3 regions of the Ferrimonas sp. SCSIO 43195 genome follow, and region 2 is predicted to be linked to each of the others. Evidence: riboswitches for the same ligand, from Rfam matches in the RefSeq annotation. Region 2 holds a riboswitch; each other region holds the start of a gene.

Region 1 (4,192 bases), 400 kb from region 2:
GTGCTGGTGCTGGGGCTGCTGTTGTGCCGCCCCGCAACCTCAGCGATTCAACAGGTAGATGAGGGACAGTGAGCTGATGGTCAGCCACAGGCCAATCCCCAACAGCAGAGGCTTGGGCCCGGCCTCTTTCAGCCGTTTGGCAGAGATGCCGCAGCCGATCAGGAACAGACACAGCACCAGCACCCGCTTGCCGGTTTGAAACGTCAGTTCATACAGCGGCGCGCCCTGAGGCAGCAGGTAGGCGATGGCGATGGCCACGCAATACAGCACAATGAATCCCGGCACCGCAATGCGTCGCTCGCTGCTGCGAAACAACAGGGCGCTGATAAAGGCCACCGGAATGATCCACAGCGCCCGAGCCAGTTTCAGGGTGGTGGCGGTCATTAACGCCTGATCGCCGTACGCCTGGGCGGCACCGACCACCGATGAGGTGTCATGAATGGCGATGGCACTCCAGATCCCAAACTGTTCCTGGCTCATGTTCAGCAGGTGGCCAATGGCGGGAAACAGGAACAGGGCCACCGAATTCAGGACAAACACCGTGCCCAGAGCGATGGAGGTGTGGTGATCTTTGGCGTTGATGGCCGGGGCGACGGCTGCGATGGCGCTGCCGCCACAGATGGCGGTGCCGGCAGAGATCAGGTAACCGGTTTTGTGCTCCAGCTTCAGGGCTCGGGTCAGCAGCCACCCCAGAATCAGGGTGCCGAAAATTGAAATCACGATGATCCCCAGTCCGGCTTTGCTGGCGGCGATGGCTTGCTCCAGGTGGATACCGAATCCCAGCGCCACAATGGACCCCGCCAGCAGTTTCTTGGCCAACGGACCGGTCTTCAGGCCTTCTGGAATCCAGCCCAGGCTGGCCATGACCACGCCAAAGATCAGTGCCAGCGGTGAACTGATGGCAGGCAGCAGGCACAGGGCCGCCACCAGCCAGAACAGCCAGTCGGTGGGACGAGAGAACAGCGAAGCAAAGCGGGTTGGCATGAAACGACACTCGAGCAATCTTTGGAGGGGGCACAGTATAGAGCCGTCGTCACCAAGAGATAAGCGCGGGATCACAGTTTTGGCAGATTATGGGCGCATTTTAACCGTTGTTGGCATCGACGCGGTGCGCCAATCCGAGCAACGATGTTTTTTTGGCCTTTTGGACTGACTTTTGAATCCAAGTTGAGATTTTTATCACAATTGTCTGGATTCCCGCGGTCGCCTTGGTTACTCTGCATGCTTAGATAAACAGGTTGTCCTCCCGGACAACACGTAGAGGCGCATCGCCTATCAGTAAACCAGTCGAGGGTGACCCCCGATGACCCTGGTTGAAAGGAGTCGATGCCGAAGTGAAACGGGCGTCATCCCGCTTTGCTGGGGCCGCATTCAACAGGTGCGGCACTGCCATAGTAAATCCCAAAAGGAGTTTGGGGATTAAATTTACTGTGGAGCGCTACTGAAGGAAGACGAGTCACGTCCTGTGGCCCGTCCGCGACCTGTCGTCGCGTCAGCAGCCTCCATCGTACCTATAAGATTAAAAAACGATGGCTTTAGTAAGTTACGCCGAATCGGCATTATCAATTGTTCCTCCTGTGGTGGCCATTGGCCTGGCGATCATCAGTCGACGCGTGCTGTTGTCACTGGGACTGGGCATTCTCACCGGCATCCTGATGTTGGCGGACTTCTCGGTAACCACCATGGTGTCAGAGGTGGCCCGGCGGGCAACGGCCCTGGTATGGGAGGACGGCAGTTTCAGCAGTTGGAACCTGTACACCATCGGCTTCCTGCTGACCATGGGCATACTGATGGCCTTGATCTCGGTTTCCGGCGGCACCCGTGCCTTTGCCAAATGGGCCAGGGGGCGCATTCGCCACGGTCGGGATGCCAAACTGATGACGGTGTTTCTCGGTGCCATTATCTTTATCGATGACTACTTCAATGCCCTGCTGGTCGGCAACGTGGCCCGCCCGGTGACCGATCAGTACGGCATCTCCAGGGAAAAGTTGGCCTATTGCATCGATTCCACATCGGCTCCGGTGTGCGTGGTGTCGCCCATCTCCACCTGGGGCGCCTACATCATGTCGCTGCTGGCGGGACTGCTGGTGACCCATGGCATGGGAGACGTCAGCGCCCTGTCGGTGTTTGTGCAGATGATTCCAATGAATTTCTATGCCCTGTTTTCGCTGCTGCTATTACTGTGCGTGCTCTGGTTTAATCTGGATCTCGGCGCCATGGCGGTGGCCGAACGGCGCGCGGCCCAGGGGCAATTGTGGGATCCGGCCAAGGGCATGCCGGCGGGGGAAGACCTGGGGCTACCGGATGCTCGCCGTGGCCGGGTGATGAACCTGATGGGGCCATTGGCATTGTTGATCTCATTGGTGGTGTGCCTGATGTTGTTGTCCGGTGACATGGCGCTGGCGGCCCAGGGGCTGGACTTTACCCTGATCGGAGCGCTGGAAAATGCCGCCGGCTCCTGGTCGATGTTCACCGCCGGCACCATTACCGTGGTGATCACCAGCCTGGCGATGATCGCCCAGGGCGTGCCTGTGTCGGTGTTGCTGCAGGCGATGGCGAAAGGGGTTCGCTCCATGGCGCCGGCGGTGTACATCCTGCTGATGGCCTGGACCATCGCCGGGGTGATCTCGGACCTGCAGACCGGCCACTACCTGGCCAGCCTGGCGGATGGGGCATTGCCCGTGGCCATGGTGCCGGCACTGATTTTCATTCTGTCGGCGCTGGCGGCGTTTTCCACCGGCACCAGCTATGGCACCTTTGCCATCATGCTGCCCATCGCCGCCAACCTGGCGGCGGTGCTGGAACCGTCGTTGATGCTGCCGGCGATGGCCTCGGTGCTGGCTGGTGGCGTGTTTGGCGATCACTGTTCCCCGATTTCAGATACCACCATCCTGTCATCCACCGGATCCGGCTGCCACCACATCGACCACGTGGCCACCCAGTTGCCGTACGCGGTGATGGCGGCGATCATTTCGGTACTGGGGTATCTGACTCTGGGAGTCACCGGGTCAGTTCTGGCCGGGTTGTTGGTGTCTGCCACCTTGTTGGTGGTGACGGTGGTGCTGCTTAAGCGGCGGGCCGCTGATCGAGGCCAGGTGGCGCTGGCCTGAAACCACGCATGGAGAGGGGCCGGGCTACGCAGTCTGGCCGAATAACGCAGAGAGAGGGTTATGGATTATTTTAACGTCGACAATGGCCAATTGATGGCAGAGCGGGTTTCGGTCACTGAGGCTGCCGAAGCTTATGGTACGCCGCTGTACCTGTATTCCCGAGCCACCATTGAGCGCCACTGGCAGGCTTTTACCGATGCCATGGCCGGACGGGACCATTTGATCTGCTATGCGGTCAAGGCCAACAGCAACCTGGCCATTTTAAACCTGATGGCGAGGCTGGGCAGCGGTTTTGACATCGTCTCTGGTGGTGAGCTGGCGCGGGTCATCGCCGCCGGTGGCGATGCCACCAAGGTGGTGTTTTCCGGTGTTGGCAAGACCGAGGCGGAGATGGAGTATGCCCTCAAGGCCGGCATTCACTGCTTTAATCTGGAGTCGGAACCTGAACTGGAGCGGCTGCAGCAGGTGGCGGCTCGACTCGGCCTGGTGGCGCCGGTGTCGCTGCGCATCAACCCGGACATCGATGCCAACAGTCACCCCTACATCTCCACTGGACTGAAGCAGAATAAGTTTGGCATTCCTACCAGCCAGGCGTTACCGGTGTATCGGCGGGCGGCGGCCATGGACCACATTCAGGTGCTGGGCATGGATTGCCATATCGGCTCTCAGTTAACCGAGTCGCGGCCGTTTGTGGAGGCGTTGGAGCGGCTGTTGGCGCTCATGGACACCCTGGCTGAGGAGGGGATTGAGCTGGCACACCTGGATCTGGGCGGTGGTTTGGGTGTCAGCTACGGTCAGGAGACCCCGCCGTTGCCCACCGAATACGTGCAAGCGTTGTTGCCCACTCTGGGACAGCGAAAGCTGAAGCTGATTCTGGAGCCGGGACGGGCGATCATGGCCAATGCCGGCATTCTGGTGACTAAGGTGGAATACCTGAAACAGGGGGAAGACCGGGACTTCGCCATTGTCGATGCGGCCATGAACGATCTGTTGCGTCCCAGTCTGTACAACGCCTGGCAGGAGATAGTGCCGGTGACCGCCAGCCCGGCGTCGCCGCGTGCCTATGACGTGGTTGGCCCGGT
Region 2 (4,192 bases):
CTGGTGACGCCGTCGCCGCCGGTGACCTGATTGAAGTATTCGGCAACCCTGCCGGTTCCGTTGACTTCGCCTTTGACCTGATGGTCACCGACCCGGATGCGGCGATGGACGACGCCATTACTGTCGACGAAGACAGCAGCGTTGACTTCAGCGTGACCGACAACGACAGCATCAGCAGCACTAAGGTACTGAATCTGACCGCCAGTGCCGGTGGCCTGGTTCAGGAAGCGATCCACCAGTTCCAGGTGGCCAGCTCCTCTGACCTTAAAGCGACGGTGACTGAACAGCCTGAGAACGGCACGGTCACCATGAAGGAAGACGGCAGCTTCAGCTACGCGCCGAACGCCGACTTTGTCGGTGCCGACAGCTTCAGCTACAGCCTGATGGATGGTGATACTGCTTCTGGCGAAGCGTCAGTAGCCATCACCGTCGAAAACGTTAACGATGCGCCGACCATTACCGCCTCGAATACCGTCAGCGGTGCAGAAGGCTCAGCCTTCAGCGTGGCCCTGTCCGAGTTCGCTACCGACATCGATGGCGATACCCTGACCTGGACCGTCACCCAGACCGGTGGTACCGACGTCGAGTTCACCGTTACCGGCCAGGTGCTGTCCATGACCCTGCCAGCCGATGCCTCCGGCAGCGCGCTGACCTTCGCCATCGCCGCCAGCGATGCTGAAGAGACCACCGACAACGCCCAGTTGACGGTTAACATCACCGACGCTCCTGTAGTGAGCACCGGTGGGTCTTCCGACTCCAGTAGCCTGGGCTTCCTGGCTCTGGCCCTGTCCGGTCTGGCCTTCGCCCGTCGCCGCAAGGCGGCCTAAGGCCCACGCCTGACCTGAAAAAGGGGAGCCTGATGGCTCCCCTTTCTTTTGCCGTGAACCGTCGTGGCGGTTCCGCTTCCCTTATTCCGTCAATAACTGCCGATGCAGACGCTGCACAATACTCTCCGCCTCATCGCCATCCACCAGAAAGCAGAGGTTGTGGGCACTGGCGCCCTGGCAGAACATCCGCACATTGCTGTCTTGCATCGCTTCCAGCACTCGAATGCCAATGCCTGAGGTCTTGGCGATGTGGTTGCCAATCACCGCCACCAACGCCAGATCCTGCTCCACTTCGACCCGGCACAGCGGCGCCAACTCGTCCAGCAACGCCTGCGACACCAACGCCCGGCCGCTGGAATCGGACCCGGTTTGATCCAACGTCAAGGCCACCGATACCTCAGAGGTGGTGATCAAGTCCACCGAGATACGATGACGGGCCAGCACCGCAAACAGCTCGGCCAAGAACCCCTGAGCGTGCAACATATTGAGGCTGTGGGCGGTCAACAGCGTCTGCCGCCTTCTCAGGCTCAATGCTCGAAACACCGGCTGCGAGCCGCACTCAGATCGAATCCAGGTGCCACCTTTCTGTGGCGCATAGGTGCTGCCGACGAACACCTGGCAGCCGCCGCGAACCGCCGGCAGGATGGTTGCCGGGTGGAGGATTTTAGAACCAAAGGTGGCCATCTCCGCCGCCTCATTGAAGCTCAACTCGGCAATGGGATGGGCGTCGGCGACCACCCGCGGATCACAGCTGTAGATGCCATCGACGTCGGTCCAGATCGCCAGCACCCGCGCCCGCAACGATTGCGCCAGCAGCGCCGCGCTGTAGTCGGATCCGCCCCGGCCCAGGGTGGTGACCCGCCCCTGTTGGTCGGCACCGATAAAGCCCTGGGTCACCACCACCTGAGTGGCAAGCTGCGGCAACAGGTGCTGTTCGCACAGGCTTTCCAACTGCGCCAATTGCGGCGACGCCCGGCCAAAATGGTCGTCAGTCCGCATCACCTGGCAGGCATCGAAGTTTACCGCCGCAATGCCACGCTGATTCAACAATTCGGTCAACAACAGGGTCGAGCAGCGCTCCCCCAGCGACAGCAACTGATCCGCCAGCGCCGGCTCACCGTCACCGGCGGCGATGCGACCGCTGAGGCTGGCCATCAACGCCAGCAGGGCATCCAGTTCGGCCGCCACCTGGCTGCGATTTTCAAGCCGGTCCAACATGGCGTATTCAATGGCGGCGATGTCGTGCAGCAGCGCCTGGCGGCGCGCCAGATCAGTCTGGCCTGCCGATAACTCCACCAACCGGTTGGTGACACCGGCGGCGGCGCTGACCACCACCAGCCTGACCTTGGGGTCCGCCTCAATGATGTCGACGCAGCGATTGATGGCCTCAAAGTTGGCCACGGAGGTGCCGCCAAACTTGGCGACCGTAAGAGATGTGTTTTGATTATTCATGACTTCGAACCTTCAATTGCGTTCGAAGAGTCTGGTACGACAACACGCGGGGCGTCAGCGACCAGAAGCTCTCCACCATAGTGTCAGGTGACAGCCATGGGGATTCAGCCCCATTGACCGAGGAGCTGGCGATCGAACGCATCCCTCCTCTCGGCGCAACTCCCCCTGATTCCGGGTCGTTGAGGTTCGATCCTCTCGCCGGAACTGCCTGGGTCGCGCTCCTCTTCTGGCCCCGAGAATCAACCGGTCAGTAAAAAAAATGACCAATCTGATGCATAAGGGGTGCGAATACTAAACCTTAGTGTCGATTTGTTGTCAAACCATTGAGTTTTTTTCGAGCTGTACGGGTTATGAACAGATAGCCCATCAGTATGGACCCAAGTAACCACCGCCCCGCAAATCGGGATGAACCTGAATCCTGTACCAAAACCACGCTTCTGATGCCTGAACCAATCGGGGCCGGAGTGCCAAGGCCGATGTCAGGTCACAGGCTAGAAAAAAGTAAGGGGTTGGTATAAATCTCAGTTATTCCGTTAACAGGGTAAAATTCGTCTATTATTACAGACACCTTTCGGCGAGAAGCTTACAGGTTGAAACAAAAACCACCCGTGAAATTCACAAAATGTGACCCAATCGACAGAAATCGGATTCTGTTAACATTTGCGGCTAACATTTAATCCTTTTTACGGTATTTTTAGGGCTTCTAACGAAACAGTACGAATCCTACTTCGTCCTGGCACCCCCAATGCTAGCGCATCGGGCTTACATACGCCGAAAAGGAATTTGCATAGGCATTATGTCTGGGTTATGGGGCTCTGCCCCTAGTCAGGCGGTTGGTTTGAAATGGCGAGCGCTTTAGGTAGCTGATCATGCAAAATCCACATATCCTTATCGTCGAGGACGAAGCCGTCACTCGAAACACCCTGAAAAGCATCTTTGAAGCTGAAGGGTACCTGGTCTCTGAAGCCGTTGATGGCGACGAGATGCACGATGTTCTCAAGGCTCACAAAGTGAACCTGGTGATCATGGACATCAACCTGCCAGGTAAAAATGGCCTGTTGCTGGCCCGCGAACTTCGCGAAAACAACAACATTGCACTCATGTTCCTCACCGGACGTGACAACGAAGTGGACAAGATCCTGGGCTTGGAAATTGGCGCGGATGATTACATCACCAAACCATTCAACCCTCGTGAACTGACCATTCGTGCCCGTAACCTGTTGAATCGAATTGTCAGCACCAATAAGCAATCCGATGAGAAGCCTCAGGTTGAGCACTATCTGTTTAACGGATGGTCTCTGGAGATCAACAGCCGTTCGCTGGTTAGCCCAAGTGGCGAACCGTTCAAGCTGCCTCGCAGTGAGTTCCGCGCGATGCTGCACTTTGTTGAGAACCCGGGTAAAATTTTGTCCCGTGCCGATTTGCTGATGAAGATGACGGGCCGTGAGCTGAAGCCTCATGACCGGACTGTCGACGTAACCATTCGTCGCATCCGCAAGCACTTCGAAAGCCACCCGGAGACTCCGGAAATCATCGCCACCATTCACGGCGAAGGTTACCGCTTCTGTGGTCAGCTGGACGGTCTGTAAGACGTTCGGCCCACAAAAAAAGCCGCTGATGCGGCTTTTTTTGTGGCTTCGGCTCAGGCCCGAGCGCTGAGGTATGCCTTCAAATTGGCAATGTCTTCCTCAAGATGGCTCTCAATCTCCTGATACCATTGACCGTGCTCAGCCTGCCATTGTGGCTCATCACCACACTGCAACTGTTGCGACAACATCTGAATCCGTTTTAATCCCACCGAGCCAGCCGCACCTTTCAGCTTGTGCGCTTCACTGCATAACAGAGGCTTGTCACTGCACTGCATAGCCGCGGCCATGGTCTGCAGGTACTCCGGTGCCATCTGCTCAAACATC
Region 3 (4,192 bases), 220 kb from region 2:
CCTGACTCTTGGTCAGGAACTGGCACTCATCCACCAGCAGACAATTGACCGCTTGAGCGTCATTCTCCCGCAATACCATCTGGATCAGATCATCCTCTTTGCGGTAGATAAGGGCATCGGACGACAACCCGATTCGCGACGTCACTTTTCCCTGACCGTAACGGTCATCCAGGCCCGCGGTCATCACCAGAACCTGCATGCCCCGTTCGCGGTAGTTGTACGCCGATTGCAGCAGAGAAGTGGATTTTCCGGCATTCATTGCCGAATAGTAAAAGTAGAGTTGAGCCAAAATTGATCCCCCAGTAATCGCTGAGGCAAGTCTACCGAAAAGCCCGGATCTGAACCAGAGTGGTGGGGCAAAAAATGGCGGCGGCAAACGCAAATCGGGCCCCTGGTGGGGCCCGATGTGTTAGCGGATTAACCTCAGCGCCGACACAGGCGTTTCAGCAGCAGAATCACCAGCACCAGCCCCAGGGTGGCGGTGGCAAACCCGGCCATGACCGACCCGGTCATCCCCAGTACCAGGTAACCGGCCAGCGAGATCAGTGCGGTCAGCACCGCATAGGGCAACTGAGTAGTAACATGATCAATGTGGTGGCATCCGGCACCGGTGGAGGACAGGATGGTGGTGTCGGAGATCGGCGAACAGTGATCGCCGAACACCGCACCGGCCAGTACCGAAGACAGCATCGGCAGCATCAGTGCCAGATCCACCGCTTCGGCCATGTTGGCAGCAATGGGCAGCATGATGGCGAAGGTGCCCCAACTGGTGCCGGTGGCAAAGGCGGCAAAGCCACTGAGCAAAAACAGCAACGCCGGCAATCCCCAGGCAGGCAGGTTCCCCTGGGCCAGAGTCGCCATGAATTCGCCGGTCTTCATGTCGCTGATCACCCCGGCAATGGTCCAGGCAAACAGTAGAATGTAGATAGCCGGTAGCATCGATTTGACGCCACTGATCACCGCCTTACTCATGTAAGCCGCCGGCACCCCCTGGCGCAAACCGAACAGCAGGGTAAAGCCGACCCCGGCCAGGCCAGAGTAGAACAGGGACCAGGCGACGTCGGTGTTTTCAAAGGCACCGATAAGGGAGAACGCCTTGTCGTCCGCCGCCAAAACCTGGTTGCCGGAAAACAGCATCAAAGAAACCGTTATCGCAATCAGGAAACCGATGGGGGCCACCAGGCCGGCGACCCGGCCATTGTTGGCCTCGGGCAGGTCCAGCTCTTCACCGGCAGGCACCCCTTTGGCTTCGTCCCACAGTTGACCGCGCTGAGCTCGCTGCTCGGCGTCCGCCATGGCGCCGAAATCCAGGCCGAAATAGACCACCGCCAGCAACAGGGCAAAGGCAAAGATGGCATAGAAGTTCATCGGTACCATCTGCATAAAGGCACTCAGGTAACCGATGTCGGTCATGCCATGGGTGGTGAGCAAGCCCCCGATCAGGGCGATGATGTACGCGCCCCAGGAGGAGATCGGTGAGATCACGCAGATGGGCGCCGAGGTGGAGTCGATGCAGTAGGCCAGCTTTTCCCGCGACACCTGATAGTGATCGGTCACCGGCCTGGCCACCGAGCCCACCACCAGAGTGTTGAAGTAGTCATCGATGAAGATCACCACCCCCAGTGCCATGGTCATCAACTTGGCATCGCGGCCGCAGCGGATGCGGTGACGGGCCCAATCGGCAAAAGCACGGGTCGCCCCGGAGACCGAAATCAGCGCAGTCATCACCCCCAGTAACACCAGAAAACCAAGCGTGTAGAGATTCCAGCTGTTGAGGGCGCCGTCATCCCAAACCAGAGAGACGGCACGGGAACCGAGCTCGGAAGCGCCATCAACCACAGAGAAATCCACCAGCATCAGGATGCCAATGGCAATGCCTAACCCCAGGGACAGCAGAACTTTTCGGCTGGCGATTGCCATGCCAATGGCCACCACGGGGGGCAGCAGGGAGAGTGCCGAATCGGCGTAACTAATTAAAGCCATCGTAATGTTATCGTCATTATTAGCGATGGAGGCAACTGACACGGCCAAAGCCGCGGGGGACTAGCAAAAAGCGAGAGATCCACCTTCCATTCAGTAGCGCTCCATAGTAAATCATCTTCCCAACATCCGGTTGGAATTTACTATGGCAGTGTTACTCCTGTTAGAAGTAACCCCAGCGCGCAGGGATGATGCCCGGCACACTTCGGCATCGACTCCTTTGGGCCGGCGTCGTCGGGTATCAACCTCGACCGGCTTACTGATAGGCGATGCGCCTCTACCTTATCGGTACTCGCATACGAAGATGCGAAGGCGGCATTCTAACTGCAAGTGCCCCTCACTTGACCAGCAGATGCCGCCATATTGTGAGTTATATCACAGTTATAACAGTTCTGTGAGCTTAGGGACAGCGTCAAACAGATCCGCTTCCAGTCCATAATCGGCCACCTGGAAAATCGGCGCATCCGGGTCCTTGTTGATCGCCACGATCACCTTGGACTCCTTCATGCCGGCCAGGTGTTGAATGGCACCGGAGATGCCCACCGCGATGTACAGCTCGGGGGCGACAATTTTACCGGTTTGTCCCACCTGCAAATCGTTGGCTACGTAGCCCGCATCCACCGCCGCCCGAGAGGCACCGATGGCTCCACCGAGCTTGTCGGCCAGGGCTTCGATCAAAGCAAAGTTCTCGCCGCTGCCCAAACCGCGGCCGCCGGAGATCACCACCCGTGCGGCGCCAAGCTCAGGACGCTCAGACTGCACCAGCTCTTCGCCGACAAACTGGCTGAGGCCGCTGTCTTTGACGCTGGACACCGTCTCGATGTCTGCCGCCGCCTGAGTGGCAACGGCATCGAACGCGCTGGTTCGAATGGTCAGCACCTTGATGGCATCCAGGCTTTGTACCGTTGCCAGGGCATTACCGGCATAAATCGGGCGCACAAAGGTGTCTTCTGACTCAATGGCAATAACATCGGAGTGCTGAGCCACGTCCAGCAACGCCGCCGCCCGCGGCAGCACGTCTTTGCCCTTGGCACTGGCTGCGGTCAGGATGTGGCTGTAGCCACCGGCCAGCTCCAGCACCAGGTCGGCGACCGGTTCTGCCAGCTGATGGGCATACCCATCGTGATCCGCCAGCAACACCTTGGTGACGCCAGCCAGTTGTGCCGCCTGATTGGCGGCCTCGGCCACGCCGCTGCCGGCGACCAATACATGAATCTCCTGACCCAGTTGAGTGGCCGCACCCACGACTTTGGCACACTCGGCACCCAGGCCCTGTTTGTCCAGCTCTGCAATAATGAGGATCGCCATTAGACCACCTTCGCTTCGTTTTTCAGCTTCTCAACCAGCTCTTCAACCGAGCCCACCATGATGCCGCCACTGCGTTCCGCCGGGGCCGTTACCTTTATTACCTGTTGGTGGGATTTCAACTGCAACTCGAAATCCGCCACTGTAACGGTGTCCAGTGGTTTGCGCTTGGCCTTCATAATATTCGGCAGCGACGCATAGCGCGGTTCATTCAGGCGCAGATCCGCAGACACAACGGCAGGCAGTTTGACACTCAGGGTTTGAATGCCGCCATCGATCTCCCGGGCAACAGTGACTTGATCGCCTTCGACCTCAATGCTGGAGGCAAAGGTTGCCTGCCCCATGCCTGCCAGTGCCGCCGTCATCTGCGCGGTCTGGTTGTTGTCGCCATCGATGGATTGCTTACCAAACAGCACCAAATCGGGTTGCTCCTTGTCAACAACCGCTTTTAACACCTTGGCAATCGAGATGGGCGCCAACTCTTCATCGTGCTCCACCAGAATCCCGCGATCGGCGCCCAAGGCCATGGCCGTACGCAATTGCTCCTGGGCCACTTTAGGACCGATTGATACCGCAATAATCTCATCGGCCTGGCCTTTTTCCTTTAGCCTTACCGCTTCCTCGACGGCGATCTCGCAGAAGGGGTTGATCGCCATCTTCAGGTTGGCCAGTTCCACCGCTGACTCATCAGCAGCGACTCTCACCTTCACATAGGGATCGACCACCCGCTTGATCGGAACCAGAATCTTCATAGTACGTCCTTTGTTTAGCGCCAGAATCGACTTTGCATAACACTGCCTCCCACTCTAATTACTGTTAACGTAAACGTCAACATTCAAAGGCCGGCAGCAGGGTGAAAATGAACAGAAGCTGAACCAGTGACATCGAAGGACATTTTTTTCAATGA

What was found. A riboswitch is a leader RNA that binds a small molecule or an ion and turns the genes downstream of it on or off. The one in region 2 is predicted to bind lysine.
Region 1: linked by a shared signal. The riboswitch ahead of J8Z22_RS16595 (Na+/H+ antiporter NhaC family protein) and the one ahead of lysC (lysine-sensitive aspartokinase 3) in region 2 are both predicted to bind lysine.
Region 3: linked by a shared signal. The riboswitch ahead of J8Z22_RS17350 (Na+/H+ antiporter NhaC family protein) and the one ahead of lysC (lysine-sensitive aspartokinase 3) in region 2 are both predicted to bind lysine.

What each region holds. Positions count from the first base shown of each region.
Region 1 covers NZ_CP072679.1:3,585,464-3,589,655, reverse strand. The annotation lists gene J8Z22_RS16605 (hypothetical protein) at 1-72, shown strand, start outside; gene J8Z22_RS16600 (YeiH family protein) at 40-984, opposite strand; lysine riboswitch at 1,251-1,449, shown strand; gene J8Z22_RS16595 (Na+/H+ antiporter NhaC family protein) at 1,530-3,110, shown strand; gene lysA (diaminopimelate decarboxylase) at 3,171-4,192, shown strand, end outside.
Region 2 covers NZ_CP072679.1:3,981,678-3,985,869, forward strand. The annotation lists gene J8Z22_RS22165 (S8 family serine peptidase) at 1-827, shown strand, start outside; gene lysC (lysine-sensitive aspartokinase 3) at 909-2,279, opposite strand; lysine riboswitch at 2,337-2,513, opposite strand; gene arcA (two-component system response regulator ArcA) at 3,149-3,868, shown strand; gene J8Z22_RS18365 (Hpt domain-containing protein) at 3,922-4,192, opposite strand, start outside.
Region 3 covers NZ_CP072679.1:3,760,170-3,764,361, forward strand. The annotation lists gene J8Z22_RS17345 (thymidine kinase) at 1-289, opposite strand, end outside; gene J8Z22_RS17350 (Na+/H+ antiporter NhaC family protein) at 424-1,983, opposite strand; lysine riboswitch at 2,070-2,268, opposite strand; gene J8Z22_RS17355 (FAD-binding protein) at 2,362-3,288, opposite strand; gene J8Z22_RS17360 (electron transfer flavoprotein subunit beta/FixA family protein) at 3,288-4,037, opposite strand.